One region of the Enterobacter sp. E14S genome, then DNA from elsewhere that is predicted to be linked to it. Evidence: predicted binding sites of a transcription regulator. Region 1 holds the regulator's gene; each other region holds the start of a gene.

The links. Region 1 encodes LexA, which represses DNA repair genes until DNA is damaged. Its sites were predicted from a motif close to TNCTGTATGTACATACAGNA; they were not measured.
Region 2: the regulator LexA is predicted to act here: its motif matches at 11,227-11,246, upstream of ACZ6J2_RS00460 (metal-dependent hydrolase).
Region 3: the regulator LexA is predicted to act here: its motif matches at 2,990-3,009, upstream of ACZ6J2_RS13825 (DinI-like family protein).

The regions. Positions count from the first base shown of each region.
Region 1 is NZ_JBVODQ010000012.1:62,687-75,983, forward strand. Features, by position in the region: gene ACZ6J2_RS19380 (ENY2 family protein) at 133-1,263, shown strand; gene alr (alanine racemase) at 1,315-2,394, opposite strand; gene dnaB (replicative DNA helicase) at 2,411-3,823, opposite strand; gene ACZ6J2_RS19395 (NADPH:quinone reductase) at 3,890-4,873, shown strand; gene pspG (envelope stress response protein PspG) at 5,058-5,300, opposite strand; gene dusA (tRNA dihydrouridine(20/20a) synthase DusA) at 5,437-6,432, opposite strand; gene ACZ6J2_RS19410 (conjugal transfer protein TraF) at 6,515-7,825, opposite strand; gene ACZ6J2_RS19415 (cupin domain-containing protein) at 7,998-8,486, opposite strand; gene zur (zinc uptake transcriptional repressor Zur) at 8,601-9,113, shown strand; gene ACZ6J2_RS19425 (CsbD family protein) at 9,183-9,392, opposite strand; gene dinF (MATE family efflux transporter DinF) at 9,513-10,850, opposite strand; gene lexA (transcriptional repressor LexA) at 10,914-11,522, opposite strand; gene ACZ6J2_RS19440 (diacylglycerol kinase) at 11,631-11,999, opposite strand; gene plsB (glycerol-3-phosphate 1-O-acyltransferase PlsB) at 12,154-13,297, shown strand, end outside.
Region 2 is NZ_JBVODQ010000001.1:83,084-96,380, forward strand. Features, by position in the region: gene nadE (ammonia-dependent NAD(+) synthetase) at 1-177, opposite strand, end outside; gene osmE (osmotically-inducible lipoprotein OsmE) at 410-754, shown strand; gene chbB (PTS N,N'-diacetylchitobiose transporter subunit IIB) at 1,035-1,352, shown strand; gene chbC (PTS N,N'-diacetylchitobiose transporter subunit IIC) at 1,432-2,790, shown strand; gene chbA (PTS N,N'-diacetylchitobiose transporter subunit IIA) at 2,838-3,185, shown strand; gene chbR (transcriptional regulator ChbR) at 3,191-4,033, shown strand; gene ACZ6J2_RS00435 (6-phospho-beta-glucosidase) at 4,143-5,498, shown strand; gene chbG (chitin disaccharide deacetylase) at 5,510-6,259, shown strand; gene katE (catalase HPII) at 6,362-8,611, opposite strand; gene cedA (cell division activator CedA) at 8,698-9,054, shown strand; gene ACZ6J2_RS00455 (L-cystine transporter) at 9,103-10,494, opposite strand; gene ACZ6J2_RS00460 (metal-dependent hydrolase) at 10,622-11,212, opposite strand; gene hxpB (hexitol phosphatase HxpB) at 11,314-11,985, opposite strand; gene ACZ6J2_RS00470 (YniB family protein) at 12,134-12,670, shown strand; gene ACZ6J2_RS00475 (fructosamine kinase family protein) at 12,707-13,297, opposite strand, start outside.
Region 3 is NZ_JBVODQ010000006.1:6,787-10,558, reverse strand. Features, by position in the region: gene ACZ6J2_RS13845 (DUF5347 domain-containing protein) at 1-211, shown strand, start outside; gene ACZ6J2_RS13840 (DUF2732 family protein) at 280-507, shown strand; gene ACZ6J2_RS13835 (TraR/DksA family transcriptional regulator) at 507-728, shown strand; partial or broken gene ACZ6J2_RS13830 (replication endonuclease) at 730-2,918, shown strand; gene ACZ6J2_RS13825 (DinI-like family protein) at 3,028-3,468, shown strand; gene ACZ6J2_RS13820 (tail protein X) at 3,648-3,772, shown strand, end outside.

The sequences.
Region 1 (13,297 bases):
ATTAAAAGCGATCTTATCATTATCAAAAACAGCCTGGGCTTAATAGCATATTCCCCGAAAAATTGCTGACACGTATTATTTAACTGCACGCGTGCCATCTACCTACATATTAATATTTCAATGAGGTCATTTATGACAATACTAACAGTGTATTTCTGTGGTACTGGATCTAATAAATTTGATGAGTCTCATGCTAATTACTGGAACGGCGAGTTCATCTCTTCTCTGGCAGCCAATAACAAGGGTAAAGAGTTCGCCGAATGGGTCATTCTTGATGGTCCGGGGAGCGGCAATCTACAAAGCGATGAGCTTTGGGTCAAAAGCGGAGAATATTCTCAGCTTCGCGCCCAGCTTCTGGGCAGCGGCTGGAATGAGAATGTTCAGCATGCGATCAATATTATCAAAGGACACGTTGACTGGCAGCGTGAAAAGCTCACAAAAGAAAACTATGAGCAGCTTAAAAAGGCGGGCGTACCGATTCAGGACGTTGAGGTTACCGGCTCATTTTGGTGGCGCAAATATGACTATGGCGATCGTAAAGTGACCCAGCAGGCGCTGCAGCAGCAAATCATCAAAACCTTCCGTCAGGGGCAGATCCTGCCCACTCAGGTGAACCTTGTTGGGTGGAGCCGGGGCGGAATTAGCTGCCATATGCTTGCCAATGCAATGCTGGCCGATCCCCTTTTAACAACGATTCCGGTGAATATTTTTGCGGTCGATCCGGTTCCGGGCATGGGCAATTTCCAGGCGGACAAAGTCACTCTGGGCAGCAACGTTAAGGAGTATGTGGCTTTCTATGCCAGACATGAGCGGTCAAAAGGTTTCTCGTGCGTCATTCCACAGACCGATAGCGCGACAAAAGTACATGTTTATCCCATGTCCGGCCGCCACGCTACGCTGGTGGGGAATGCTTCGGCCAATGGGAATAGCGGGGAAAAAGTGGTCCATGAGCCCGGCACGATCGTGCGTCATTTCGCCGAAGTTTGCCTGCAAAGATGGGGCGTCACGCTGGATAAAAAGCTCAATCTGGATGGGGTGCAGCTGCTGGAACTGCATCAGGCCATTCAGCGCAACGCTCCGCTATTCGCCGAGATGCAGAAAACGGTGTACACCATTTCGGAAAACGATGGGGGGGAGCGCTATGTCTCGCTGGGCAGCACCGGAAAACGGTTCTCGTCCATCCAGGGTTCGCGCCTCAGCCCGGAGTCAGGGCTCGCGTCGGATTATTTGACTAATCAGGCGATCTATAACGTGTTGAAATAAGCGTTACGCGTCCAACGGCAGCTAATGCCGTTGGACGACTATCTGCAAGTCTCAGTCGATGTACTTCATCGCCACCCTTGACGTCAGGCGCGTGATAAGTTCGTAAGCACTCACTTTCGTAATTTCAGCAATGCGTTCGACGGGCAAACCTTCGCCCCACATCACGACGTCGTCACCGGGCTTATCCTGGGCTTCAGGCCCCAGATCGACACAAATCATGTCCATCGCCACGCGGCCGACGATCTTCACCTCGCGACCGTTGACCAGAACCGGCGTGCCCGACGGCGCGGCGCGCGGATAACCGTCACCATAGCCCATCGCCACCACACCGAGACGGGTATCACGCTCGCTGGTCCAGGTACCGCCGTAGCCCACCGGCTCGCCCGCTTTATGGTCACGCACGGCAATCAGGTTAGAGACCAGCGACATGACCGGCTGGAAGCCAAAGTCCGGCCCCCAGGGTTTATTCTCCAGCGGCGACACGCCGTAGAGAATGATGCCCGGTCGCGCCCAGTCGAAATGCGACTGCGGCCACAGCAGAATACCGCCGGATGCCGCAATCGAGCGCATCCCCGGCTTGCCTTCGCAGAAGGTGTTAAAGATATCCAGCTGGCGCTCGGTCGCACCGCACTCGGGCTCATCGGCGCGGGCGAAGTGGCTGACAATATTCACCGGCTGACGCACGTTTTTGCACCGGCATAAACGCTGATAAAACGCTTCCGCGCTTTCCGGACGCACGCCCAGACGATGCATGCCCGTGTCGAGCTTCATCCAGACGGTCACCGGCTCGCTCAGCTTGGCGGTTTCGAGTGCGGCGAGCTGTTCTTCGTTATGTACCGCGGTATGCAGATGCTGGTCAGCAATGGTCGGCAGATCGCTGGCTTCGAAAAAGCCTTCGAGGAGCAGAATGGGTTGGGTAATGCCGCCCGCGCGCAGGCGGAGGGCTTCTTCGAGACGGGCGACGCCAAAGGCGTCGGCATCGGGGAGCGTTCGCGCGGTCTCAAGAAGACCGTGTCCGTAAGCGTTCGCTTTCACGACTGCAACGAGCCTGCTGGCGGGCGCCAGTTCACGCAGACGTTGCAGGTTGTGTCGCAGAGCGCGGCGGTTAATCACAACAGTTGCCGCTTGCATTTGAATTCCTTAGAAATTACTCATCATCATATTGAGGACCGGCATAGTTGTCGAAACGCGACCACTGTCCGTTAAAGGTCAGACGCACCGTCCCGATCGGGCCGTTACGTTGCTTACCAATGATAATTTCGGCGATCCCCTTCAGGTCGCTGTTCTCGTGATAAACCTCATCACGGTAGATAAACATGATTAAGTCGGCATCCTGCTCGATGGAGCCGGACTCACGCAGGTCGGAGTTGACCGGGCGCTTGTCGGCACGTTGTTCCAGGGAGCGGTTCAGCTGCGACAGCGCCACTACCGGCACGTGCAACTCTTTGGCTAACGCCTTGAGCGAGCGGGAAATCTCCGCAATTTCAAGCGTACGGTTGTCGGAAAGCGACGGGACGCGCATCAGCTGAAGGTAGTCGATCATGATGAGGCCGATGCCGCCGTGTTCACGGGCGATACGGCGCGCGCGGGAGCGCACTTCCGTCGGCGTCAGGCCGGAGGAGTCATCGATATAGATGTTACGTTTTTCCAGCAGAATGCCCATGGTGCCGGAGATGCGCGCCCAGTCTTCATCATCGAGCTGGCCGGTACGAATGCGGGTCTGATCTACGCGCGACAGCGACGCCAGAGAACGCATCATAATCTGCTCGGAGGGCATCTCAAGGCTGAAGATCAGCACCGGCTTATCCTGCAACATCGCCGCGTTTTCGACGAGGTTCATCGCAAAGGTAGTTTTACCCATCGACGGACGCGCGGCGACGATAATCAAATCCGACGGCTGCAGGCCGGCGGTTTTCTTGTTCAAATCGTCATAGCCGGTGTTTACCCCGGTCACACCGTCGTGCGGCTGCTGGAACAGCTGTTCGATACGGGCAACGGTGGCGTCGAGGACATCGGCGATGTTTTTTGGGCCTTCGTCTTTATTGGCGCGGCTTTCGGCGATTTTAAAGACGCGGGATTCAGCCAGGTCGAGCAGGTCTTCGCTGGTGCGCCCCTGCGGATCAAAACCGGCCTCGGCGATCTCATTCGCCACCGAGATCATCTCGCGGACGACGGCTCGTTCGCGCACGATATCGGCATAAGCGCTGATGTTCGCTGCACTAGGCGTGTTTTTTGACAGTTCCGCCAGATAGGCAAACCCGCCGCAGCTGTCGAGCTGACCAAGACGCTCCAGCGATTCCGCGAGCGTGATCAGGTCGATCGGGCTGCCCGATTCCTGCAGACGCGCCATTTCAGTAAAGATGTGGCGGTGCGGGCGGGTGTAGAAATCTTCCGCCACGACGCGCTCGGCGACGTCGTCCCAGCGCTCGTTATCCAGCATTAAACCGCCCAACACCGACTGTTCCGCTTCAATCGAGTGCGGCGGGACCTTTAACCCTGCGACCTGGAAATCACGCTCGCGAGGTTCAGTCTGTTTGTTGAAGGGTTTGTTTCCTGCCATAGTGAATGGAGTTACCGAGATAAAGAGTGGGTCGAAAGATTACCATATTTTTCTTACGGAGGGAGCATGGCAACGCGCATTGAATTCCAGAAACACGGTGGGCCAGACGTACTGAAAGCGGTGGAGTTCACACCTGCCGCGCCTGGCGAAAACGAAGTGCAGGTTGAAAACAAAGCCATCGGCATTAACTACATCGACACCTATATTCGCGGCGGTCTCTACCCGCCGCCGTCAATGCCGAGCGGCCTGGGCACCGAGGCGGCCGGGGTCGTCGTCAAAGTGGGCAGCGCGGTTAAGCATATTAAAGAGGGCGACCGCGTGGTATACGCGCAGTCTGCGCTGGGCGCTTACAGCTCCGTCCACAACGTTCCGGCGGATAAAGCCGCCCTGCTGCCTAACGCCATCTCCTTTGAGCAGGCAGCGGCGTCATTCCTGAAAGGCCTGACGGTTTACTACCTGCTGCGCAAAACCTATGAAATTAAGCCCGACGAGCAGTTCCTGTTCCATGCCGCAGCGGGTGGCGTCGGGCTCATCGCCTGTCAGTGGGCAAAAGCACTGGGCGCGAAGCTGATCGGCACGGTCGGAAATGCACAAAAAGCGCAGCGCGCGCTGCAGGCAGGCGCCTGGCAGGTGATTAACTACCGTGAAGAGAGCATTGTTGAGCGGCTGAAGGAGATCACCAGCGGCAAAAAAGTGCGCGTGGTGTATGACTCTGTGGGGAAAGACACGTGGGAAGCGTCGCTGGACTGTCTGCAGCGCCGTGGTCTGATGGTCAGCTTCGGCAATGCGTCAGGCGCAGTAACCGGCGTTAACCTCGGCATACTGAACCAGAAAGGTTCGCTGTATGTGACTCGCCCTTCCCTGCAAGGATACATCACCAACCGGGAAGAACTTGAGGAAGCCAGCAACGAGCTGTTCTCGCTGATCGCCAGCGGCGTCATCAAAGTGGATGTGGCAGATGCGCAGAAATACGCGCTAACCGATGCGCAGCGCGCGCATGAGGTGCTGGAGAGCCGGGCGACGCAGGGATCGAGCTTGTTGATTCCCTGAGACCCAAAAAGAAATTGGGCTTCCCGTGGGAAGCCCTTTCTTTTTTTAGTTCGGCTGTATGTAGGGTACAGCTCGATGAATTCTTTAACGGCAGTCATAGTGACAGATTCGATAACTAAATCCTATTCTGTTCTAAGCCATGCCGCCGGAAAAGTTACAAGTATGTGACGAACCCCTCAATACCTTAGTAACGGAAGCGGTTATTGCGCTGATAACTGGGCACTTTTGGCGCTTTAATCGCCCGAATCACCCACACGACCGCAATGGCCAGCAGTAGCCACGGCAACAGTTTGATCGTCAGCGCAAACAGTCCGCCAATAAACATGACCACCGTCGCCACCACGATAGCCGCCAGAATGCCGAGCAGCGAAACGCCTGTCGCTAACAGCATGACAAAAAAGCCAATCACAAAAAGTAGTTCCAGCATGGTGCTCTCCCACGAGTTCCCGAGTAATGCAGTCAGCATTACAAGAATCATGCCAGTATTAAGCTGTTGTTATTAAAGAAAAACGCCCCGCGAACGTTCGCAGGGCGTGGTGAATTTGACGAACTTTTAGCGAAAGTTATCGCTTGTCTGCCACCAGTCGCAGCGCATGTTCCAGCACCTCAATATCGGCACCGGCTTTATGCGCATTCTCGCTCAGGTAGCGGCGCCACTGGCGCGCGCCCGGAATACCCTGGAACAGGCCAAGCATATGGCGAGTGATATGGCCAAGATAAGTGCCATTGCTCAACTCACGCTCAATGTAGGGGTACATGGCACGCACGACGGCAACCGGATCGGTGTCCGCGCCTTCGATACCAAAGATTTCGCGATCGACCGTCGCCAGAATGCCCGGATTCTGATACGCCTCGCGGCCGACCATCACGCCATCCATATGCGCCAGATGCGCTTTGGCCTCTTCCAGCGACTTGATGCCGCCGTTGATGGACATCGTCAGGTGCGGGAAGTCACGCTTCAGTTGATACACGCGCGGATAGTCCAGCGGCGGGATCTCACGGTTCTCTTTCGGGCTGAGGCCGGAGAGCCAGGCTTTTCGCGCGTGGATGATGAACATCTCGCACTCGCCTTTCCCGGATACCGTGTTGATGAAGTCGCACAGGAATTCGTAGCTGTCCTGGTCGTCAATGCCGATACGGGTTTTGACCGTGACCGGAATGGAGACCGCATCGCGCATCGCCTTGATACAGTCAGCTACCAGCTGTGCATTCCCCATCAGACAGGCGCCAAACATGCCGTTTTGCACGCGGTCGGACGGGCAGCCAACGTTCAGATTGATCTCGTCGTAGCCGCGTTCTTCTGCCAGCTTCGCGCACTGCGCCAGCGCGGCCGGATCGCTGCCGCCCAGCTGCAGGGCAACCGGATGCTCTTCTTCGCTAAAGGCCAGATAGTCGCCCTTCCCGTGAATGATTGCGCCCGTGGTCACCATTTCGGTGTACAGCAGCGTATGGCGGGAGAGCTGGCGCAGGAAGTAGCGGCAGTGTCTGTCCGTCCAGTCGAGCATCGGCGCAATGGAGAAACGGTGTGCAGGGAAAGCGGTCTGTAATTCTGACGACATGGCGAAGTTTTAAGCATCTGGTGGAAAAGGGGCGCTACTATAGCACAAAGAAAAGCCGGAGGCGCAGCGCCTCCGGTGGACTTTAGAACGTCATGCTCAGCTGAGCCCCGGCGCCCCAGGTTTCATCCTCGCCGTACAGGCCCATCAGGTCAACATGAACGGTACTGAACGGCGCGAAGCCGACACCGCCGGTAAAGACATTGCTGTCGTTACCCTTCACGTCCGCGCGATAACCCGCACGCACCGCCAGCCAGCTGAGCGGCGTAACCTCAGCACCGACCCCCACGTACTGCGACGTATCTTCGCTCTTGAAGCCTTTGGTTTCCGTCAGATCGCCATCGGCGGTCAGCGTCACCAGGTCGTTATGCCAGGCGGCGCCGGCGGTCACCAGCGGACGGATCTGGTAGGTGTCTTTGTAGCTCACCACTTCTCCCGTCCGGCCGTTGCGGATACGGATATCTTTGGTGTCGATATCGCGCGACATCAGGTTTTGCCCGCTCACGCCAACCGTCCAGTGTTCGCCGAAATCAGCCGCAATACCGGCATCGACGTTAAAGCCCGTGTCGTCCGTGCGGTAGCGGCTGTCGTTCCACTTATTACTGTCGTAATCGTAGATTGACGTGGTGTAGTTATAGACCCAGGTTTTTTGCAGCTTTGGCGTCACGCCTACGGAAACCGGGACGCCGCCGAGGTCAAACTGACGGGCAACGGCAACACCATAGTCGGACACAATCGCTGCCCGGCCAGACGCCGTTGAGTTGAGGTTTTTAGTAATCTGATCCGTGCCGTTCAGCGCAGCGTCCAGAGCAACACCGGCAGCCACCACTTTGCTTTGTTGAATACCGCGCAGATAATCAATATCTTGCTGATCGATAGACGAGTTCACCCGGCCATGTGCATAGCCTTTCGCCATAAAGGCCACGGAAAGCACATCGTTAGGGATACTCACGGCAAGCCCTGCACCTGCCGTCGCGCGTGCGGTTTTGCCCTTGAGGTAGTCCAGCTCATCGGCCAGATCTTTGGCCGCGCCCTGGAATTGATTAATGGAACCTAACGGATTGGTGATGATCTCCCTTGGCGTGAGGTCATCAACCACATCCTTATAGTGATTGATTTTGTCGTTGATGGTATCAATCTCGTCCTGCAGATTGTCCTCATCCGTCACCTGTACGCCAACGGACGGCAAAATGACCGTCACATCATCGTCCGGTTTTGCCTTTGCCAGCAACGCGGGGTTGATTAACGCCCCGCTACCATAGCTCCCGGAGGCAGCGCCAGTGCCACCCATTGCGTCGCTACGTGATTCTGTCCAGGTATTGGCTGCTCCCGCCTGATTTGCCATAAACAAGGAAACAGCGATACTAACCACCGAAAATTTAAAATTTTTTTTCACAGTATGCCCGTTATAGTCTGTTATGAAATAACCCCTGTCTGTTATCACCCAAACAGGAACGAACTATTGCTGTGAATAAGTAGTAAAAGACCCGCTATTTCTATCCCTAAGTAAAACTCCCTTACGGCCTGTTATATTTTGTGACGGCCCTCAATATTTATAGAAGAGGAAATTATTTTTTCCCAGGTTTTCCATCATGCGGTCCAAAAAACTGGGGCGGGTGGTCTACCCAGCGATCCTCACGGGTAGCGGCATACACGGGGTTGAGCGGATAGTAGATGCGGTTGTGCTTCTTGTTGGCCTCGCCAACGACCAGTAACCGCACCTCTTCATCCGTGTTGTTGATAAAGGTGTGGCAAATACCGGTTCCGGCAGGAAACCCCACGCTGTCGCCCGGTTCAAGTTTCCATAAATAGCCATTAATCCACGCTTCTGGATGACCTTCGAGCACATAAACGAACTCTTCTTCATCGCTTTCCGCATGCGGATAGGACGTCCTGCGCCCGGGCGGTAAACGCTCGTGATGGATACCAATGCGCCCGAGCCCAAGCTTGCGAGCCAACGGGGCGCCGATAGAAAAACGCTCATCGCTATCTGGATAGGTCGAATCATCCGCGCCTTCAACGTCGCGCCAGTGCCGAATACAGTCAGGTTTTTTCATTGTTTATTTCCCGTTTTGCAATGGGTCAGGTATAGCACAGACTGGCGGATCTCGGCGTTTTTACCAGAACATGATAAAGTGGGGGTTTCCGTCCTATAACATCCGGGGTGCTAAATGGATAAGTCCACAAAAGAGCTGTTAGCGCAGGCCGAAAAGCTGTGCGCGCAACGCAATGTGCGCCTGACTCCGCAGCGCCTTGAAGTATTACGTCTGATGAGCCTGCAGCAGGGTGCCATCAGCGCTTACGATCTGCTCGACCTGCTCCGCGAAAGCGAGCCGCAGGCGAAACCACCGACCGTGTATCGCGCCCTGGATTTCCTGCTGGAACAAGGATTCGTGCATAAAGTTGAGTCCACAAACAGCTATGTGCTATGCCATCTGTTCGATCAGCCCACCCACACATCGGCGATGTTTATCTGTGACCGCTGCGGCGTGGTGAAAGAAGAGGCTGCGGAAGGCGTGGAAGATATTATGCATACGCTGGCAGCGAAAATGGGCTTTGCCCTGCGTCATAACGTGATTGAAGCGCACGGGCTCTGTTCCGCGTGCGTGGAGGTGGAAGCCTGCCGTCATCAGGACGCATGTCAGCACGACCACTCTATCCTGGTGAAGAAAAAGCCGCGTTAGCGGCAAAAGAAAAGGCGGCTCATGGCCGCCCTCAGGGTGTACTTCCTTGTACTTGCGGGTATAGCCCGGTTACCAGCGGTAGTCGTTGCGTTTTTCCCAGTCGCCCACTTCTTTTTCCGCCTGGTCTTTCGCGTAGCCGTAACGCTCCTGAATTTTACCGACAAGCTGATCGCGTTTACCTTCAATGACGGTCATATCGTCATCGGTCAGCTTACCCCACTGTTCTTTCGCTTTACCTTTGAACTGCTTCCAGTTGCCGCCGATTTCGTCTTTATTCATCATCGTGTCCTCTTAGTTAAGCGTCGGGTCGTAACGTCCGTTACGTTCTTTTCTGCTGGACGTGATAATTATTGTAGTTAAGGATTCGGCAGTTGATTTCATATTCGGAATCTTTAACCGTCACGATATATCGTGACGTGAAGGGAACCAGGTATCGTTTTGCCAGTGACGGTGCCAGATAAAAGCCAGGGATATCCCTCTCAGCGAGAGGAAAACGGCCAGGGCCAGCCACAAACCGTGATTACCCAGCCAGGGAAGCGTCAGGAGCGTCAGGCCAAATCCGGCCGCAGCGACCGCCATGCTGTTACGCATTTCCGCTCCGCGCGTCGCACCAATGAACATGCCGTCCAGCAGATAACACCAGACGCCGACCACCGGTAAGATGACTTGCCAGATGAGATAGTGACTCGCCAGCTCGCGCAGCGCAGGGAGAGAGGTAAGCAATGCAACGATTTGCTCACCGAAGCAGGCGTAAACCAGACCAAAGGCCAGCGCCACCAGCCCCGACTGACGGCAGGCAGCCCGCCACACCTCCCGAAGCTGCCCGCTTTCGCGCGCGCCGTACGCCTGCCCGGAATGCGCTTCAACCGCGTAGGCAAATCCGTCCAGCGCATAGGCGGTAAAGGTCAGAAGCGTCATCAATACCGCATTCACCGCAACGATTTCCGGCCCCAGTCGAGCCCCGAAAACCGTCAGCGCGCCGAAGCAGAGCTGAAGAAGAAGCGAGCGCAGCATGATGTCACGGTTGAGCGCCAGCAGCTTACGGATATTGCCGCGCCATGCGGTTTTGAGCAGCGCCAGGGAGATCCCGCGCATGGCCAGCACACGCCGGACCATCCACAAGCCAATGATAAAGGTCCCGTATTCGGCAATCGCCGTCGCCAGCGCCGCGCCCTGCACGTTCATATGCAGACCCATGACCAGCCAGACGTCCAGAACAATGTTGAGCAGATTACCCACCACCAGCAAAATCACGGGCGCGCGGGCGTACTGAACGCCCAGTAGCCACCCCAGCAGAACCAGATTTGCCAGCGAGGCGGGTGCGCTGAGCCAGCGAATTTCAAGGAAACGTCGCGCCTGCGCCAGTACCGCCTCGCTGCCACCGACAACGTGGAGCGCAAGGTCGATAAGAGGCGCACGTAATAAAACGATTAACGCCCCCGCGCCAAGCGCAAGGATCAGCGGCTGGACCAGCGCGCGCGCCAGACGCCGCGGATCTTTAGCACCATAAGCCTGTGCCGTGAGCCCGGTGGTGCTCATGCGCAAAAAGAGCAGCAGCATAAACAGGAAGCTGGTTGCCGTCGCGCCAATCGCCACGCCGCCAAGATAAACAGGTGAATCAAGGTGACCAATAACGGCAGTATCGACCAGACCCAGCAAGGGAACGGTGATATTGGAGAAAATCATCGGCAGAGCAAGACGCCACAATGCCTTATCGGATGCCGTCAGCAGTGACATGAAAAATACCGGGAGTCGAGAATGAAGCAGGCTACAGCGGCGCCATAGCCTGTCAGCAAGAGATTACAGCCATTCACCGTTGCGAATGACCCCAACCGCCAGTCCTTCGATAGAGAAGTTGTGTTCGCGGAGATCGACCACAATCGGAGAGAACTCGTTGTTTTCAGGCAGCAGCTGAACGGTGTTACCCTGTTTTTTCAGACGCTTGACGGTAACTTCATCATCAATGCGCGCGACAACTACCTGGCCGTTACGCACATCCTGCGTTTTGTGCACCGCAAGTAGATCGCCATCAAGAATACCGATGTCTTTCATCGACATACCACTAACGCGCAGCAGGAAATCAGCACTCGGTTTGAACATGCCAGGATCGACCTGGTAATGGCCTTCAATATGCTGCTGTGCCAGTAAAGGCTCACCGGCAGCAACACGGCCTATCAGCGGAATGCCCGTCTCTTCTTCCACCAACAGGCGGATACCGCGTGACGCGCCTGAAACAATCTCAATCACGCCTTTACGCGCCAGCGCTTTCAGGTGTTCTTCGGCAGCATTCGGAGAACGGAAGCCCAGACGCTGCGCGATTTCCGCACGCGTGGGTGGCATACCCGTCTGGCCGATATGATCCCGGATGAGATCAAACACCTCTTGCTGCCTGGTCGTTAACGCTTTCATTCCGCCCCCTGGGTGTATATACAGTTATGCTGTGAGTATATACAGTCAAAGGCGATTTTGGAACCAAAAACTGCACAAAAAACCAGGGACTTAATTATTCCTCGAGGCTCATCGGAAATGTGACCAAAGCAGGGTGACCCAGGTGATAACAGCAGTGATAATCGCCAGCAACACGGCAGCAGAGCCCATGTCTTTTGCGCGGCCAGAAAGCTCGTGGAAATCTGAACCAATGCGATCAACAACGGCCTCAATAGCGCTATTAAGAATTTCCACTATCATCACCAGAAGCACGGAACCGATAAGAAGTACGCGGGTAATAGCATCAACATCAAGGAAACAGGCGATGATCACCGCGATGATAGCGGCGACGCCCTCCTGGCGAAAGGCGGCTTCGTTGATCCACGCGGCACGGAAACCTTTCCATGAATAGCCGGCGGCTTTGATGATACGCGTTAACCCAGTGGTATTATTGGCCATTAAAAGAACCTTTTATGAAAAAAAGCGTCAGTAACAGGAACTGTAGCGCGTTTCGCTACAGCCTGAAGTATGACGGGTAACAACAGAAATTTTGCGCGCTTTCTGTTATCCTTGCGCCGCAATTGCATTATTAACCAGAGGCTTTACATCGTTTATGTCCGGCTGGCCACGAATTTACTACAAATTACTTAATTTACCATTAAGCATCCTGGTAAAAAGCAAGTCTATCCCAGCAGAACCCGCGCTGGAATTAGGGCTCGATACGTCGCGTCCTATTATGTACGTTTTGCCTTATAACTCGAAGGCAGACTTACTGACGCTTCGCGCCCAGTGTCTGGCGCATGACTTACCGGACCCGCTTGAACCGCTTGAAGTTGACGGTACGCTGCTGCCGCGCTACGTGTTCATTCACGGTGGACCGCGCGTGTTTACCTACTACACGCCAAAAGAAGAGTCCATCAAGCTGTTCCACGACTATCTCGACCTGCACCGCAGCAACCCCGATCTGGATGTGCAGATGGTGCCGGTATCGGTGATGTTTGGTCGTCGTCCGGGCCGTGAAAAAGGTGAAGAGAACCCGCCGCTGCGCATGCTTAACGGCATCCAGAAGTTCTTCGCGGTCTCCTGGCTGGGACGCGACAGCTTTGTGCGTTTCTCCCCTTCCGTTTCGCTGCGTCGAATGGCGGACGAGCACGGCACCGACAAGATCATCGCGCAAAAACTGGCGCGCGTGGCGCGTATGCACTTCGCCCGCCAGCGCCTGGCTGCCGTAGGGCCGCGTCTCCCGGCGCGTCAGGATCTGTTCAACAAGCTGTTGGCCTCCAAAGCGATTGCCCGCGCCGTTGAAGACGAAGCGCGCAGCAAGAAAATCTCGCATGAGAAAGCCCAGCAGAACGCCATTGCGCTGATGGAAGAGATTGCAGCGAACTTCTCTTACGAGATGATTCGCCTGTCCGATCGTATTCTCGGCTTTACCTGGAACCGCCTGTATCAGGGCATCAACGTTCATAATGCCGAACGTGTGCGTCAGCTGGCGCATGATGGCCATGAGATTGTCTATGTTCCCTGCCACCGCAGCCACATGGACTACCTGCTTCTTTCCTACGTGCTCTATCACCAGGGTCTGGTACCGCCGCACATTGCTGCCGGTATCAACCTGAATTTCTGGCCAGCAGGTCCGATTTTCCGCCGCCTGGGCGCGTTCTTTATCCGTCGTACTTTCAAGGGCAATAAGCTCTACTCCACCGTGTTCCGCGAATATCTGGGCGAGCTGTTCAGCCGCGGCTATTCCGTTGAAT
Region 2 (13,297 bases), on a different contig from region 1:
GAGTTTACCGGTCAGGGTAGAGTCCTGGCCGCCGCTGATGCCCAGCACCAGGGATTTCAGGAAAGCGTTCTTTTTTAAGTACGATTTTAAAAAATCCACGCTGCGGCGGATCTCTTCATGTGCATCTACCGTAGGCTTCGCGCCCAGTGCCTGAATAATCTCTTGTTGCAGAGCCATCACGCCCTCCATATGCAGTACATAAACAGAATGTGTTAGCTGTTAAAACTAACCCTTTGGGCGAGAAACGACAAGGATCACAGTTTCGAGTGCGCTAATTTGCGCCGATTTAGCAGGTTATCGTTGTTTTATTAGAATTTTCCGAAATTCGTCTGGCTTAACTCACAAAGTTGAACAATAGTACTTTTTATCCCATGCTTAGATAACACGCTGATAAACAAGAGGACGGAATATGAACAAGAACGTAGCAGGAATTCTTAGCGCAGCGGCGGTACTGACTATGCTGGCAGGGTGTACGGCTTACGATCGCACTAAGGATCAGTTTACGCAGCCCGTAGTAAAAGACGTTAAAAAAGGCATGACCCGTTCGCAGGTGGCTGCGATTGCCGGTAAACCTTCTTCTGAAGTGACCATGATTCATGCGAAGGGGACCTGCCAGACCTATATCCTGGGTCAACGTGATGGTAAGGCAGAAACCTACTTCGTCGCCCTGGATGATACCGGTCATGTGATCAACTCCGGCTATCAGACCTGTGCTGAATACGACACCGATCCGCAGGCACCTAAGGCGCAGTAACCCTGCTTGCCTGAGGATGTTAACAAACCGGCCATGGGCCGGTTTTTTTATGCATCAGAAAATCTTATTTCTTTGCGCGAATTATTTGCCCGAAATGTGAAGGGAGTCAATAAGCCAGGTCAATGAGAGACAATTTTAGTCTATCCAGAATTATCCCCTGTCTGTACCATTGCGTATACTCACTCCAACGATAAACAACAGTACGCAAGCTACCTGTCTGCCGGGACAGCGAGTCGAGTGATAGCGCGATGGCAGGTAGTCATACAAGAGGGAAATCACGATGGAAAAGAAACATATCTACCTGTTCTGCTCAGCGGGCATGTCTACGTCGCTTCTGGTGTCAAAGATGCGTGCGCAGGCTGAAAAGTATGAAGTCCCTGTGGTGATTGAAGCGTTCCCAGAGACGCTGGCGGGCGAAAAAGGCCAGACAGCCGATGTCGTTTTACTGGGGCCGCAAATTGCCTATATGTTGCCCGAAATTCAACGACTGTTACCGAATAAACCGGTCGAAGTGATCGACTCGGGGCTGTACGGCAAGATTGATGGTTTAGGTGTTCTTAAAGCTGCTGTCGCAGCAATTAAAAAAGCTGCTAATTAATTTTTATTTTTCCCGTCAAAGAGTTATTTCACACACAATACGCCGTAACATGCGTTACGGCATTTAAGGGTATTTTCCTATGAGTAAAGTCATCGCTTCACTTGAAAAGGTACTCCTTCCTTTTGCTGTTAAAATAGGAAAGCAGCCTCACGTTAACGCCATCAAAAACGGCTTTATTAAATTAATGCCGTTGACGCTGGCCGGGGCCATGTTCGTTTTAATTAACAACGTTTTTCTGAGCTTTGGTGAAGGTTCCTTCTTTTATTCATTAGGAATTCGGTTAGACGCTTCCACTATTGAAACCCTTAATGGTTTTAAAGCCATCGGCGGCAACGTCTATAACGGTACGTTGGGGATTATGTCGCTGATGGCGCCTTTCTTTATTGGGATGGCGCTGGCAGAAGAGCGTAAAGTGGATCCGCTGGCTGCCGGGTTATTATCCGTCGCCGCTTTTATGACCGTGACGCCATACAGCGTGGGTGAAGCCTATGCCGTTGGCGCCAACTGGCTGGGTGGGGCCAATATCATCTCCGGTATTGTTATCGGCCTGGTGGTGGCAGAAATGTTCACCTTTATTATCCGTCGCAACTGGGTTATCCGCCTGCCGGATAGCGTACCGGCTTCCGTATCTCGTTCATTTTCCGCGTTGATTCCAGGCTTCATTATTCTCTCCATCATGGGAATTATCGCCTGGGCGCTCTCCCACTGGGGCACAAACTTCCACCAGATCATCATGGACTCTATCTCTACGCCGCTGGCGTCGATGGGTGGCGTGGTCGGTTGGGCGTATGTGATTTTCACCTCTCTGCTGTGGTTCTTTGGCGTGCATGGTTCACTGGCACTGGCCGCGCTGGACAGCGGGATTATGACCCCCTGGGCACTGGAAAACGTTGCGCTTTACCAACAGTACGGCTCCGTTGACGCGGCGCTGGCAGCGGGTAAAACCTTCCATGTGTGGGCGAAGCCGATGCTTGACTCCTATATCTTCCTGGGCGGTACCGGGGCGACCTTGGGTCTGATCATCGCGGTCTTTATTGTCTCTCGTCGTGCTGACTACCGTCAGGTCGCGAAGCTGGCGCTGCCATCAGGCATCTTCCAGATTAACGAACCGATTCTGTTCGGTCTGCCAATCATCATGAACCCGGTAATGTTCATTCCGTTCATCCTGATTCAGCCGCTGCTGGCCGCGATCACCCTGACGGCGTATTACATGGGCATCATTCCTCCGGTCACCAACATTGCACCGTGGACCATGCCGGCGGGCCTGGGCGCCTTCTTCAACACCAACGGCAGCGTCGCGGCCTTCCTGCTGGCGATATTCAACCTTGGGATTGCCACCCTGCTGTACATGCCGTTCGTGGCGATTGCCAACAAAGCCGCCACCATTATTGATGAAGAAGAGAGCGAAGAGGATATTGCCCTCTCACTGAAATTCTAAGATTGACCGGCGCGGGGAAGCCTGCGCCAGCCACAAGGAGCTTAAACATGTTAGATTTGGATAGTATTGTCGCAGACGAAGCCGTCGAGAACGATCTCGAAGAAGTGGTGATGGGGCTTATCATCAACTCCGGACAGGCCCGCAGCCTGGCCTATGCCGCACTGAAGCAGGCCAAGCAGGGGGATTTCGCCGCCGCGAAAACCATGATGGAACAGTCCCGCACGGCGCTCAACGAAGCGCACCTGGTGCAGACAAAGCTGATTGAAAGCGACCAGGGCGAAGGGAAGATGAAGGTCAGCCTGGTACTCGTCCACGCGCAGGATCACCTGATGACCTCGATGCTGGCGCGTGAGCTGGTGGCGGAGCTCATTGAGCTTCACGAGAAAATGCACTAAGTCGAATTTCGCAGCAGGAGGTCAGCACGATGGAAATTAAAACCGCACTTGAACAGCAGCTGTTTAACGGCAAAAATTTTCACGTGGTTATCTACAACAAAACGGAGAGCGCCAGCGGTCTGCACCAGCATGACTACTACGAATTCACGATTGTTCTGACCGGCCGCTACTACCAGGAGATCAACGGTAAGCGCGTCCTGCTTGAGCGAGGGGATTTTGTCTTCTTGCCGATGGGGTCTTATCACCAGAGCTTTTACGAATTTGGTGCCACCCGTATTCTGAATGTGGGCGTCAGCAGACGCTTCTTTGAGAAGCACTATCTGCCGCTGGTGCCGTTCTGCTTCGTGGCCTCCCAGGTTTATCGGGTCAAAAACGAGTTTATGACCTGGATTGAAACGGTTATCGCCTCGCTTAACTTCCGCGACAATGAATTTGATGAGTTTATTGAAACGGTGACCTTCTACGTGATGAACCGGCTGCGCCACCATCGTGAAGAGCAGCAGGTGACGGATGATATTCCTCAGTGGCTGCGCGGCACCGTTGAGCTGATGCACGATAAAGGCCAGTTCAGCGAAAATGCGCTGGAAAATATGGTGTCCCTGTCGGGGAAATCCCAGGAATATCTGACCCGTGCGACGCAGCGCTATTATCGTAAAACACCCGTGCAAATTATTAATGAAATCCGCATTAATTTTGCGAAGAAACAGCTGGAAATTACCAACTACTCTGTTACCGATATTGCGTACGAGTCAGGATACAGCAGTCCCAGCCTGTTTATTAAGACCTTTAAGAAATTGACTTCATTCACACCGAACAGTTACCGGAAAAATTTAACGGTAATTAATTAACTTTCGGCGGATTACCCGCCACAAATATTTCTTTAATGGCTTGCCCAAATAGCGGGAAGAGTACGCTATACCTTGCAGGCGATTAACCTGATACGCTAAGGGAGATATTATGCAAAAGAAATTAAAAGTCGTAACCATTGGTGGCGGCAGCAGCTATACCCCGGAATTACTTGAAGGTTTCCTGAAACGTTATCATGAATTACCGGTCAGCGAATTATGGCTGGTGGACGTTGAGGAAGGTCAGGAAAAGCTGAATATTATTTTCGACCTGTGCAAGCGCATGGTGGAGAAAGCGGGCGTGCCTCTGACCGTGCATAAAACCCTGGACCGCCGTCTGGCGCTGAAAGATGCAGATTTCGTCACCACCCAGCTGCGCGTGGGCCAGCTGAAAGCACGCGAGCTGGACGAGCGTATTCCGCTGAGCCACGGCTATCTCGGTCAGGAGACCAACGGCGCGGGCGGCCTGTTCAAAGGCCTGCGTACCATCCCGGTCATTTTCGATATCGTCAAAGACGTGCAGGAGATCTGCCCGAACGCGTGGGTGATTAACTTCACCAACCCGGCCGGGATGGTGACCGAGGCGGTCTATCGTCATACCGGTTTCAAACGCTTTATCGGCGTCTGCAATATTCCGATCGGTATGAATATGTTTATCCGCGACGTGCTGGCGCTGACCGACGGCGACGATCTCTCCATCGACCTGTTCGGCCTGAACCACATGGTGTTCATTAAAGACGTTATCGTGAACGGAAAATCGCGCTTTGCCGAACTGCTGGACGGCGTGGCTTCCGGGCGCCTGACGGCGGCCTCCGTGAAAAACATCTTTGACCTGCCGTTCAGCGAAGGGCTGATCCGCTCGCTGAACCTGCTGCCGTGCTCGTACCTGCTTTACTACTTCAAGCAGAAAGAGATGCTGGCCATCGAAATGGGCGAGTACTATAAGGGCGGCGCGCGCGCGCAGATTGTTCAGAAAGTCGAGAAGCAGCTGTTCGATTTGTATAAAGATCCGAACCTGAACGTTAAACCGAAAGAGCTGGAGCAGCGCGGCGGGGCCTACTACTCCGATGCGGCGTGCGAGGTGATTAACGCCATCTACAACGATAAGCAGGCGGAGCACTATGTCAACGTGCCGCACCACGGCCATATCGACAATATCCCTGCGGACTGGGCGGTTGAGATGACCTGCATCCTGGGACGCGATGGCGCTAAACCGCATCCACGCATCACCCACTTCGATGATAAGGTCATGGGCCTGATCCACACCATCAAAGGCTTTGAAGTAGCGGCAAGCAACGCGGCGCTGAGCGGCGAGCTCAATGACGTGCTTCTGGCGCTGAACCTCAGCCCGCTGGTGCATTCCGACCGCGATGCGGAGCAGCTGGCCAGTGAGATGATTCTGGCGCATGAAAAATGGTTGCCGAACTTTGCCGCCACGATCGAGAAGCTGAAGTTCAAACACCACTAAGAGGACGCACAATGGAAAACCTGCTGATCGTTAATGCCGATGATTTTGGCCTCTCGAAAGGCCAAAACTACGGCATTATTGAAGCCTGTCGCCGGGGGGTTGTGACCTCTGCCACGGCACTGGTGAATGGTGAGGCGGTTGAACACGCGGCGCAGCTGAGCCGCGAGGTGCCGGAGCTGGGCGTCGGCATGCATTTTGTGCTGACGCTCGGGATGCCGCTTTCGCCAATGCCGGGCCTGACGCGCGACGGCCAGCTGGGCAAATGGATTTGGGAACTGGCGGAGCAGGATGCCCTGCCGCTCGAAGAGATTGCCCGCGAGCTGGAGTGCCAGTTCAACCGCTTTGTTGATGTGTTTGGTAAGGCGCCGACGCACATCGACAGCCATCACCACGTGCATATGATCCCGGCGATTTTCCCGATTGTCGCGGAGTTTGCTCAGCGCAAAGGCGTGGCGATGCGCGTGGATCGGGAGGCGCGCGGCGTGCCGGACTGCGCCGTGACAACCACAGAGGGGTTCAGCAGCGCATTTTACGGCGACGAGATCGACGAAGCGCTGTTCCTGAAGGTGCTGGATGATTCCGCCGCGCGGGGGGAAAAGTCGCTGGAGGTCATGGCGCACCCTGCTTTTGTCGATAACACCGTGCGGAAAAGCGCCTACTGCTGGCCGCGCCTGGCGGAGCTGGACGTGTTGACGTCGCCGTCGCTGAAATACGCGATTGCCGAGCGCGGGTATCGGTTGGGGACGTTCGGGGATCTTTGAGATACAGCCCGGTGGCGAGGTAAAAGCAAAACGGTAACCTGGGTTACCGTTTTTATTGTTTTCTCCCTCTCCCGTGGGAGAGGGGTGGGGTGAGGGTATTTTTTACGCCGGGATTTGGTCAATCTTACTGCTGCGCGACCAGACGCGGTGCGCGGCGAGCAAATCAAACAGCTTCGTCATAAAGGCATCGTCAACGTTGTCGCCCTCGACAATACCGTCCTCACCCTGATCGGCCACCTTCAGCTGCGCCTTAAACCGTCGCGCGTCGCCGGACAGCGCGATCGGTTTCAGGTGCTTATAGGCTTCCAGCAGATAATACACCGCGTCACCGTTGTTTAGCAGGCTGTCAATATCCCCGCACGGCACAATCACCGCATCGACGGTCAGCGATGGCGCCCCGGCAAAGGTCGCCGCCACCGGCAGCACGGAGCCGTCATCGGCGGTCACTTCCCCCATGCGGGAATAAAGCAGTTTCGCATGCACGCCCTGGGTCTTCAGCGCCTGCATGATCCCCAGCACGTCGCTGGCGCGGGTTTTGTCGTTCAGCAGGATGGCGACCACGCGGCCTTTAATCGAGCCACCCGGCACGGCATACAGGCTCAGCGACGGATCTTTCTTCACGCCGTTAACCTCTTTCGGCGGGGCAAGGTTGCGCTGCTCGTCGGTCAGCGTAATGCCCAGGTTATCCGCAACGCTCTGGGCGAGTTGAATATCAATGCGCGCCAGCTGATCGACCACCCGCTCGCGGATGTAGGTACGCACCACTTTGCTCAGCTCAAAGCTGAAGCCGCCGATAATGTGCTGCTGCTCAATCGGCGTCTGGCTGTTCCAGAACAGGCGAGGGTGGGCGTAATACTCGCCGAACGACGGGCTGCGCTCGCGAATTTTGTTGCCGTCGATACGCTCCTGGTACGATTCGAATCCACCGCGTTTCGGCGCCGGAGGCGTTTCGCGCGGCCAGTTATCGTTGATGGAGTTCGGCTCATAGTTCGCCGGATTGGTATCAATATCCTGACGGTGCATCCCGTCGCGCTGGAAATTGTGGTACGGGCAGGTTGGGCGGTTAATCGGAATTTCGTGGAAGTTCGGCCCGCCCAGACGGCTGATCTGCGTATCGGTATACGAGAACAAACGACCCTGCAGGAGCGGATCGTTGGTGAAGTCCAGCCCCGGCACGATATGCCCTGGGTGGAACGCGGCCTGTTCGTTTTCGGCAAAGAAGTTATCCGGGTTGCGGTTGAGCACCATTTTGCCCACCAGCTGTACCGGCACCAGCTCTTCCGGGATCAGCTTCGTCGGGTCAAGCAGGTCGAAATCGAACTTAAATTCGTCCTCTTCCGGAATGAGCTGCAGGCCCAGCTCGTACTCCGGGAAGTCGCCCGCTTCGATGGACTCCCACAGCTCGCGGCGGTGGAAGTCCGGGTCGCGCCCGGTCAGCTTCTGCGCCTCGTCCCACACCAGCGAGGCTTTACCCGCCACCGGCTTCCAGTGGAAACGGACAAACGTGGCTTTACCCTCGGCGTTGATCAGTCGGAAGGTATGGATGCCAAAGCCTTCCATGGTGCGATAGCTGCGCGGAATACCGCGGTCTGACATCGCCCACATTACGTTGTGTAAGGTTTCAGGCTGCAGGGAGACATAGTCCCAGAAGGTGTCGTGCGCGCTTTGTCCCTGCGGTATGGCCCAGTGGGGCTCCGGTTTTACCGCATGGACAAAGTCAGGAAATTTGTGCGCGTCCTGAATGAAGAACACCGGGGTGTTATTGCCCACCAGATCGAAAATACCCTCTTCGGTATAAAACTTGGTGGCAAAGCCGCGGATATCCCGGACGGTATCTGCCGAACCCGCGCCGCCCTGCACGGTGGAGAAGCGCACAAATACCGGAGTGATTTTGTCCGGGTCGGAGAGGAAATCCGCTTTGGTGATCGCTTTCAGGCTCTTATAGGGCTGGAAGTAGCCGTGCGCAGCTGAACCTCGCGCGTGGACGATGCGTTCCGGTATCCGCTCGTGGTCGAAATGGGTGATTTTTTCCCGCAGGATAAAATCTTCCAGCAGGGTTGGCCCGCGCGCGCCTGCGCGAAGGGAGTTCTGATCGTCAGCAATGCGCACGCCCTGATTGGTGGTCAGCGCAAAACCTTCGCCGCCTTTGCGGTGCGGCTCAAGTGATTTCAGCTTCTCGTTTCCCGTCTCCGGCGATTTCATGCTTCCCGGTGCGGTAGGCTGTTCGCCCGGTGCAGAGGGGCCAGGGGAGGGGCGGTGAGATCCGTCAGCAGGGGCGAGAGAGTCCATACCCGGTTGAGATTCCTCAGTGCCATGAATCGGTGATTGATGTGTTTTATCTTTGTTCGACATTGCACGCTTCTCCTTTATCCATTGCTAAAAACCCTATTAAGGATAGAACAATGTCGCGAGATGGCTCGCGAACTAAGAGTTTTCACATGCCGTCATTGACGAAAGGAGCCTTCTCGCCCACTCGGGGCGCGACGGAAGGCAGCAGGATCGGCTATCATAGAATTTTCCTGCTTCAAGAATTTGCTTTAGTGAACCAGTCGCTTATGAAACCTCTTCGTCAACAAAACCGCCAGGTTATTAGCTATGTGCCCCGCGTTGAGCCCGCGCCGCCTGACCATGCCCTGAAAGTGGAGGGTTTTCGCGATGTCTGGCAGCTGCGGGGGAAATATGTGGCCTTTGTGCTGATCGGCGAACACTTCCGTCGTTCACCCACGTTTACGGTGCCGGAATCGGCGCAGCGGTGGGCGATGCAGATCCGCCAGGATGAAGAGGTTGAAGAATAACAGCCATAAAAAAACCGCCATCAGGCGGTTTTTTTATTTCTAAAGTGATTAACGGTGCGCCAGCTCGGCGTCGTCTTCACTTTCCAGAATCGCTTTGTCGGTTTGCTTCAGCCACTGGCTGGTCAGCGTACCGGCGGTCATGGAGCCGCTCACGTTCAGCGCGGTACGGCCCATGTCGATCAGCGGCTCAACGGAGATCAGCAGCGCGACCAGCGTCACGGGCAGGCCCAGCGCAGGCAGCACAATCAGCGCGGCGAAGGTTGCACCGCCGCCAACACCCGCAACGCCTGCGGAGCTTATGGTAACAATCCCGACCAGCGTGGCAATCCAAACCGGATCCAGCGGGTTGATACCCACGGTTGGCGCAACCATCACCGCCAGCATCGCCGGGTACAGACCCGCACAGCCGTTTTGACCAATGGTGGCACCAAAGGAGGCAGAGAAGCTGGCGATGGATTCAGGCACGCCCAGACGACGGGTTTGCGCTTCAACGTTCAGCGGAATAGACGCGGCGCTGGAACGGCTGGTGAAGGCAAAGGTCAGCACCGGCCAGACTTTACGGAAGTATTTCAGCGGGCTGACGCCGTTTACGCCCAGCAGGATGCCGTGCACCACAAACATAATGCCCAGACCCAGATAAGAGGCGACAACGAAGCTGCCCAGCTTGATGATGTCCTGCAGGTTAGAGCCGGCAACCACTTTGGTCATCAGCGCCAGCACGCCGTAAGGCGTCAGCTGCATCACCAGACGCACCAGCTTCATCACCCAGCTTTGCAGGGTATCAATCGCGGTCAGCACGCGTTCGCCTTTAGGCGCGTCGTCTTTCAGCAGCTTCAGCGCCGCTACGCCCAGGAACGCGGCGAAAATAACCACGCTGATGATCGAGGTTGGGCTCGCACCGGTCAGGTCAGCAAACGGGTTCTTCGGAATGAAGGAGAGCACCATCTGCGGCACGGTCAGGTCTGCCACTTTACCAACGTAGTTGGTTTGAATCGCGGTAAGACGCGCCGTTTCAGCGGTACCCTGAACCAGACCTTCTGCGGTCAGGCCAAACAGGTTGGTGACCAGCACACCCACCAGCGCGGCAATCAGCGTGGTGAACAGCAGCGTACCAATGGTCAGGAAGCTGATTTTTCCCAGCTGGGTCGCGTTATGCAGGCGGGCAACGGCGCTCAGAATAGAGGCGAATACCAGCGGCATAACGATCATCTGCAGCAGCTGAACATAGCCGTTACCGACGATGTTGAACCACTGAATAGAGTCTTTCAGAACTGGATTATCGGAGCCATAAATTGCCTGTAATGCCAGACCAAATACGACACCCATGGCCAGACCAACCAGCACTTTTTTCGCCAGGCTCCACTGTTTGTGGCGCGCCTGCGCGAGAAGCAATAGCAGTACAACGAACACAACGACGTTCGCGATGAGTGGAAAATTCATCCCCGTTCTCCTGATTTATTATTGGGTCGGTTTTTACCGATCCTGTTGGCGGAAGGTTAGCAGAAGTGTGATGTAGCGCTTATATCCAAATGGAATGGTTTATGACAAATGGGATAATTTTGTTGGTTTACTGTTCAATCTGGTGATGAATAAAGCGATTGAACTGAAATTGCAGCGAATTAATCATCTGGGATGACCAGCGAACTGCACTGTTTTCGGGCAATGTTTGCGGCATCCAGACGGCGTAAGCAAACAGCGCCATGCACAATACGCGCTCAAGCTGGTTACCTTTCTGCGGTGCGAGGATCGGAAAACGGAAACGCCAGCGGCAGGGCCAAAGCAGCGGCACGCCCGCAGGCGTCAGCATATCGGCGAGAATATGGCTTAAATAGCCCAGCACCATCCCCTGGATGGCATCGGCGGGGACTATCCAGCTTTCGGGCACCTTCAAATAGAAAAGCGTCAGCAGGCCAAACACGGCCAGCAGGCTGTGCGTGAAACCCCGGTGTCCGAACGCGCGGGCGATGGGTTTCGACACCCACTTCAGGCGTTGTCCGAGGAAAGATTTGGGGTGGTCAATGTCGGGCAGCAGACAGGTCAATACGGCGGAAGGGACAATATGCCACCAGTCCCCCTGTGCCAGCACGGGGGTGAGTTCAGCGTTTTTGGCAAATACCGCGCACGCAATAGAAAAAAGCAGGTGGCCTTCCGCCGTCATGATAAAACCCACAAAACTGTCAATTCATACAGTATAGGGTTTTTATACAGTAGGCGGAAGAGGTGACGGTGTAACTGTTTGTCACAAACCGGAGGAGGGCGTTAACCTCCGTGCAGATGATGCGCCGTGAGTTCTGCCAGTGAATTAAGCTTCACATCGGCAAGAGCAAACCGGGGATCGTGACGGCCTTCTTCAGCGGGCACCACAATGGAGCGCATCCGCGCAGCCTTCGACGCCACCATACCGTTAACGGAATCTTCCAGCGCAACGCAGTTGAGGGGATCCAGGCCCAGCTTTGCGGCGCAGTCCAGATAGACCTGCGGGTGCGGCTTGCTGTAAGGCAATTTTTCAGCGGACGCCAGCGCGTCGAAACTGTCGCGCAGTTCAAACATCGTGAGCACTTTTTCCAGCATATGCAGCGGCGAAGCCGAGGCCAGGCCAACCTTCAGCCCCTGGGCTTTACACAGCGCAACGGCCTCACGTACGCCGGGCAGCAGCGGCCTGTTCTCTTCCACCAGCGAAATGGCGCGGCTGATAATGCGTGCGGTCACCTCATCGCGACCGGGACCCACCCACGGCTGTTGGGCAAACCACAGGTCAACCACCATATCGATGCGCAGGCCCAGCGTATCGGGAAGTTCATTACGGCGGCTGATATCCACGCCCAGGCTGGCCATAACGTCCAGTTCGGCGCGATCCCACAGCGGTTCGGAATCGATCAGTAATCCATCCATGTCAAAAATTGCGGCAAGAATTTGGCGCGGTGTCGACATCACAACGTCTCCTTATCCAGGGTGTTCGACAGACGATACGTGCTAAGCACACTCTGCAATTTAGCATATTGCTTTTAAAGAGCGGGCGAAATTGATGACCAGCAGGTAGACTTAGGCACAAATAACGCGTCTTTATGAAGAGGAACTGATGACGTATCAACAAGCTGGACGCATTGCGGTCTTAAAACGTATTGCTGGCTGGGTGATTTTTATTCCTGCCGTCATTTCTACGCTGATTTCTGTACTCAAATTTATGTACGACCACAGCGAAAAACAGCCGGGTATCAATGCGGTAATGCTTGATTTCGCTCATGTCATGATTGAGATGATGCGTTTTAATACGCCATTTTTGAATGTCTTCTGGTTTAACTCACCCACCCCGGATTTTCATCAACAGCTGAATATCGGCTTTTGGGTGATATATGCCCTGATCTTTGTCGCGCTGGCATTACAGGCCTCTGGCGCGAGAATGAGTCGCCAGACGCGCTTTTTACGCGAAGGCGTTGAGGATCAGTTGATTCTGGAGCAGGCCAAAGGCCCGGAAGGAATGAGTCGGGAGCAGATTGAATCCCGCATCGTTGTGCCGCGTCACACCATTTTCCTGCAAATTTTCCCGCTCTATATCCTTCCCGTGATTATCATTGCGGCGGGATACTTCTTCTTCTCACTGCTCGGTTTTCTGTAAGCGATAAGGGTGGCGGCAAGGCCACCCGTTATCTTCTCAGGCGGCAAGCATACGCTCGAGTGCCCGCTGCGCGTTAACAAGGTGTTCTCCGCCAAAAAGAATGGCACGGTTCATCAGCGTATAAAGCTGATACACCGGCTGGCGGTCGAGGAAACCGGGCGGCAGGGGAGAAACAGACTGGTATCCGTCGTATATTTGCGGCGGCTGCTCAGGATGAAGCGGCAGCATGGCAAGATCGCACTCTCTGTCACCCCAGTAGCAGGCCGGGTCAAAGATGTACGGGCCGTTGGGACCCAGCGCGCAGTTATTGGACCACAAATCGCCGTGAAGCAGAGACGCCTGAGGCTGGTGGGATGCCAGACGCTGTTGAACGTGCTCGACGATGGCGTCGATATTGCCAAATTCCAGCCCTTTCTCGGCGGCTAGCTCTAGCTGCCAGCCAATGCGCTGCTCGGCAAAAAATGTCGACCAGCGACGCTGCCAGGCATTGGGCTGTGGCGTGGTGGAGAGATCGTTGTCAAAGTCGAGACCAAACTGCGGCTGGTCGCTCCATTGATGCAGGCGCGCCAACTGTTGGCCAAGGATGAACGCATTATGGGCATCCAGCGGGCGGGCGGGGAGATATTC
Region 3 (3,772 bases), on a different contig from region 1:
GGCTGAGCTGCGCGATAAGCGCGATCCCTGTTTTGAGGAGAACAGCAGGGCGCTGGCCGCCCTCTTTTTCCTGGCGAGATTGCCCGTCGCCCGTCATGAGTGCGAGCTCAGTGAGCTAACCACAGAGGAGAAAAGGGCGCTGATTAACGCCATGAATCATTTTCGTGCTGTTGTGAGTTTATTTCCTGAACGGCTGACCATGCCGATATAACCCAACCAGAAACCTAATGGCGTAAACCCGCCAGGCATCCTTTTGCCTGAATTTAAGGAGAACGCGTGATGCGAAACAGTGAAAACCGCCCTTATCCGACCGGAAGTGAAGAACTGAAGCGTCTGCTGGCAGAGGCAAAAACAGAGGAACGATGCGCGCGAGCCCTCGCGGTCTCCCTGCGTCTGGAGGCGCTGGCGAGCCATATCTACAAAACCGGCATGAGCGGAGAAGACGTTGCCGAACTGCTGTGCCACGAGGCGGCTCGCTACGAGCGTGAATCCCAGGAGCTGCACTGATGGCCGATTTTATCGATCTTGCGCAGGCGCGCGAGCAGGAAGACAGAGAGCGATACATTAATCGCGCCCGCAGACGACCCGTATCGCCTTCGCGTTTCCTCTGCGAGGACTGCGAGGCGCCGATACCGGAGGCGCGCCGAATAGCGGTGCCCGGCGTAGCGCTGTGCGTAACCTGCCAGGAGATCGCAGAGATAAAAAATAAACACGTCCGGGGAGGATAAGTTGGCTACGTCATTTGCTTATCCGTGGAATGCCCCACGGTCGGCCATTGCCAGCCCTTATCTCACCCACGCCCAACAGCAGCGCCGCGATCGCCTTTTCGCGGCGCTGCAGGAGGCAAGAATTTCCCTCTCACAGCAGCCTGACTGCGTACGCTTCGAGGTCTGGCGCACGGTTGACGCCCTCGAACAGCATAGGGGCAGCCCGCAGGCTAACGCCTTTTTGATCCGCTTCTGCAAAAGGATGTTACCCCGTCTGAGGCGGGTCTCTGAACGCTATGCCTGCACAGGCCTGCACGACGAGGTCTCGAGGGCCGTGTTTGACGGCCATTTCGACACCAAGCTTCTGCAATACCTCGCCTCGCGGATGGTCGAACTGGTGGCCCGCTATAACCGCCTTCCGGATATGTCCCGCGCGGACATCGACCTGCTGGCCGCAGATATCGCCAGCTTTATTCGCGGCGAGCTGGCGAATATTAACGATGCCGAAATGGGCGAATACCAGACGCTGTACGTCTGGTATCAGCGCGCCGGACTGATCGCCCGACAGTTCAACGTGTCGCCTCCGCACTGGGAGCGGGTGTCGAAGACGTTTTTCAACAAAGATGACGTTGCCGCGGCGGTGATCCGCATGTTTTCCGAGGCGTGGTGGCGCGGGCGCCTGCGTCGGATCGCGGCTGCCTGGCGCGAGCATTTGCAGATTGCCCTCGGCAACGTCAGCAAACGGAGAACGGCGTATGCGAGCAAACGCTGCGTGACCGAGTGGCGCGAGCAGAAGCGCCGCACGCGCGAATTTCTCAAGGGCATGGAGCTGGAAGATGAAGAGGGCAACCGCATCAGCCTGATTGAAAAATACGACAGCTCGGCGGCCAACCCGGCGATACGTCGCTGTGAACTGATGACCCGCATCCGCGGGTTTGAAAATATCTGTGAGGCGCTGGGCTACGCGGGCGAGTTCTATACCTTAACCGCGCCCGCGCAGTATCACGCGACGCTGAAATCAGGCTTCCCCAACGCGAAGTGGAACGGGGCCAGCCCGGCGGATACGCAACTCTACTTTACCCGACTGTGGGCGCGCATCCGGGCAAAACTGCACCGGGACGGGCGCCGTATCTTTGGTATCCGCGTTGCGGAACCCCATCACGACGGTACGCCCCACTGGCACATGCTGATGTTTATGCTGCCGGAAGACGTCGAATGCGTTCGCCGGATTATCGGGGATTACGCCCGGCAGGAGGATGGCGCTGAGCTGCAGAGCGAAAGCGCCAGACAGGCGCGCTTTCACGCGGACGCGATCGATCCGCAGAAAGGCAGCGCTACCGGCTATATCGCCAAATACATCTCAAAGAATATCGACGGCTATGCGCTCGATGGCGAGACCGATAACGAAAGCGGCGGGCTGCTGAAGGAGACGGCGTCCGCCGTGTCGGCCTGGGCAGGGCGCTGGCACATTCGCCAGTTTCAGTTCATCGGCGGCGCGCCGGTAACGGTCTACCGCGAGCTGCGGCGTCTGGTGGATGCCGAGGCGCGCGCGGTCTGAGCGTTGAGTTTGCTGCCGTCCAGGAGGCTGCCGACGCCGGGGACTGGGCGGGTTACGTTACTGCGCAGGGCGGGCCGTTTGTGCGTCGCGATGATTTACAGGTGCGCACGCTGTATGAGCCGCGCGCCGGGTTTAACCAGTACGGCGAGGAAACGGTCCGCATCCGCGGCGTATACGATTCTGCCGTTGGCGCGGGCAGCCCAGTTTTAACCCGGCTCACGCAGTGGAAAATTGTGCCGAAGCGGGCCGCGGATCTTAAGGACGCGCCCGTATCCTCTCGGAGTTCTGTCAATAACTGTACGCAGACCGATCTTTCTCAACCCCTCAGCCGACGTGCGAGGCGGGCGTTAACCGAACGCATCAAATTCATCCGCCCTGGCGCGACAGCGCCCGTCGTCTTCGCGAGCGACCCGCAGAACGGGGTACCGGAGAAGGTGATCGATGAGATACGGCTCGCCACCGGGATAGCCATCAGCCGGGCAGAAGCCCTGCATCTGATGGCGGGAGGCATCAGCCGCTTTAACGATAAATGGTGCAGGGGCGCAGCTGACGGATCGCTATTTCCGGCACCGTGTTCTTACCAGCAAAAGGCGCGGAAAATCCTTGAACGTATTGGGCTTTTAACGGATCTCTTCGCTCAGAGGGCACGCTAATCTCCATCCATATCATGTACATACCGTGAAGGGTTCTGATTTTTCGCTTCACTCTTTTTGTGAATACGTGCTACTGTATGTTTATACAGTATCTCGTGGTGGAGGTTGTGTGGACAGAGAGTTGAACGAGCAGGTCATGATTGAACGAGTCGAGCTGATTGCGCGACTGACGACGGAAGGAACGTGTCAGGAAAGAGATCGTGAGATTGCCCTGAATTTGATTGCTGAGATTGCGCGGGGAAATTTAATCAAGAACAACGCATTTACCGTTGTATTCTCAGCATCGCCTGTTCCGGAACGAATCAAAAAAGAGGGCAACGTTCGGGTGAACATTACTCTCGATAAAGATCAGCAGATCGATCATGCCGTCGTTGAGGCCTTTCAGTGCGAACTGACCCGCAGAATACGCTCCCTGTTTCCGTCATCGCGGGTGAACGTGAAAATCGGATCGGTGACGGGTGTCGAGCTCCAGGGGCTTGAAAAAGAAGCCGATCGCGAGGCGCTGGACGCTATCCTCCGGGAAGTCTGGGAAGACGAGAGCTGGCGCTAGCCCCGGCGTCATCACCCGTACCAACACCCTCATTCCTGTTTTGCGCTTCCGTTGAACCACGCTTCGCCGCTCGCGGACGATCTGTTGTGCCCGCGATTGTCCATCCGACAGCGATAGCGAAAAGCCTGCTGGCCCGGGAAACTCTACTGTACCTGGAAACCGGATGTTGGGAGCGTCTGATGAAAATCTATGCAATGCAGGGGGACACGCTTGATGCCGTTTGCGCCCGCTTTTATGGGCGCACGGCTGGCGTCGTGGAAGCCGTTCTGAAGGCCAATCCTGGCCTCGCGGAGTTAGGCGTTAT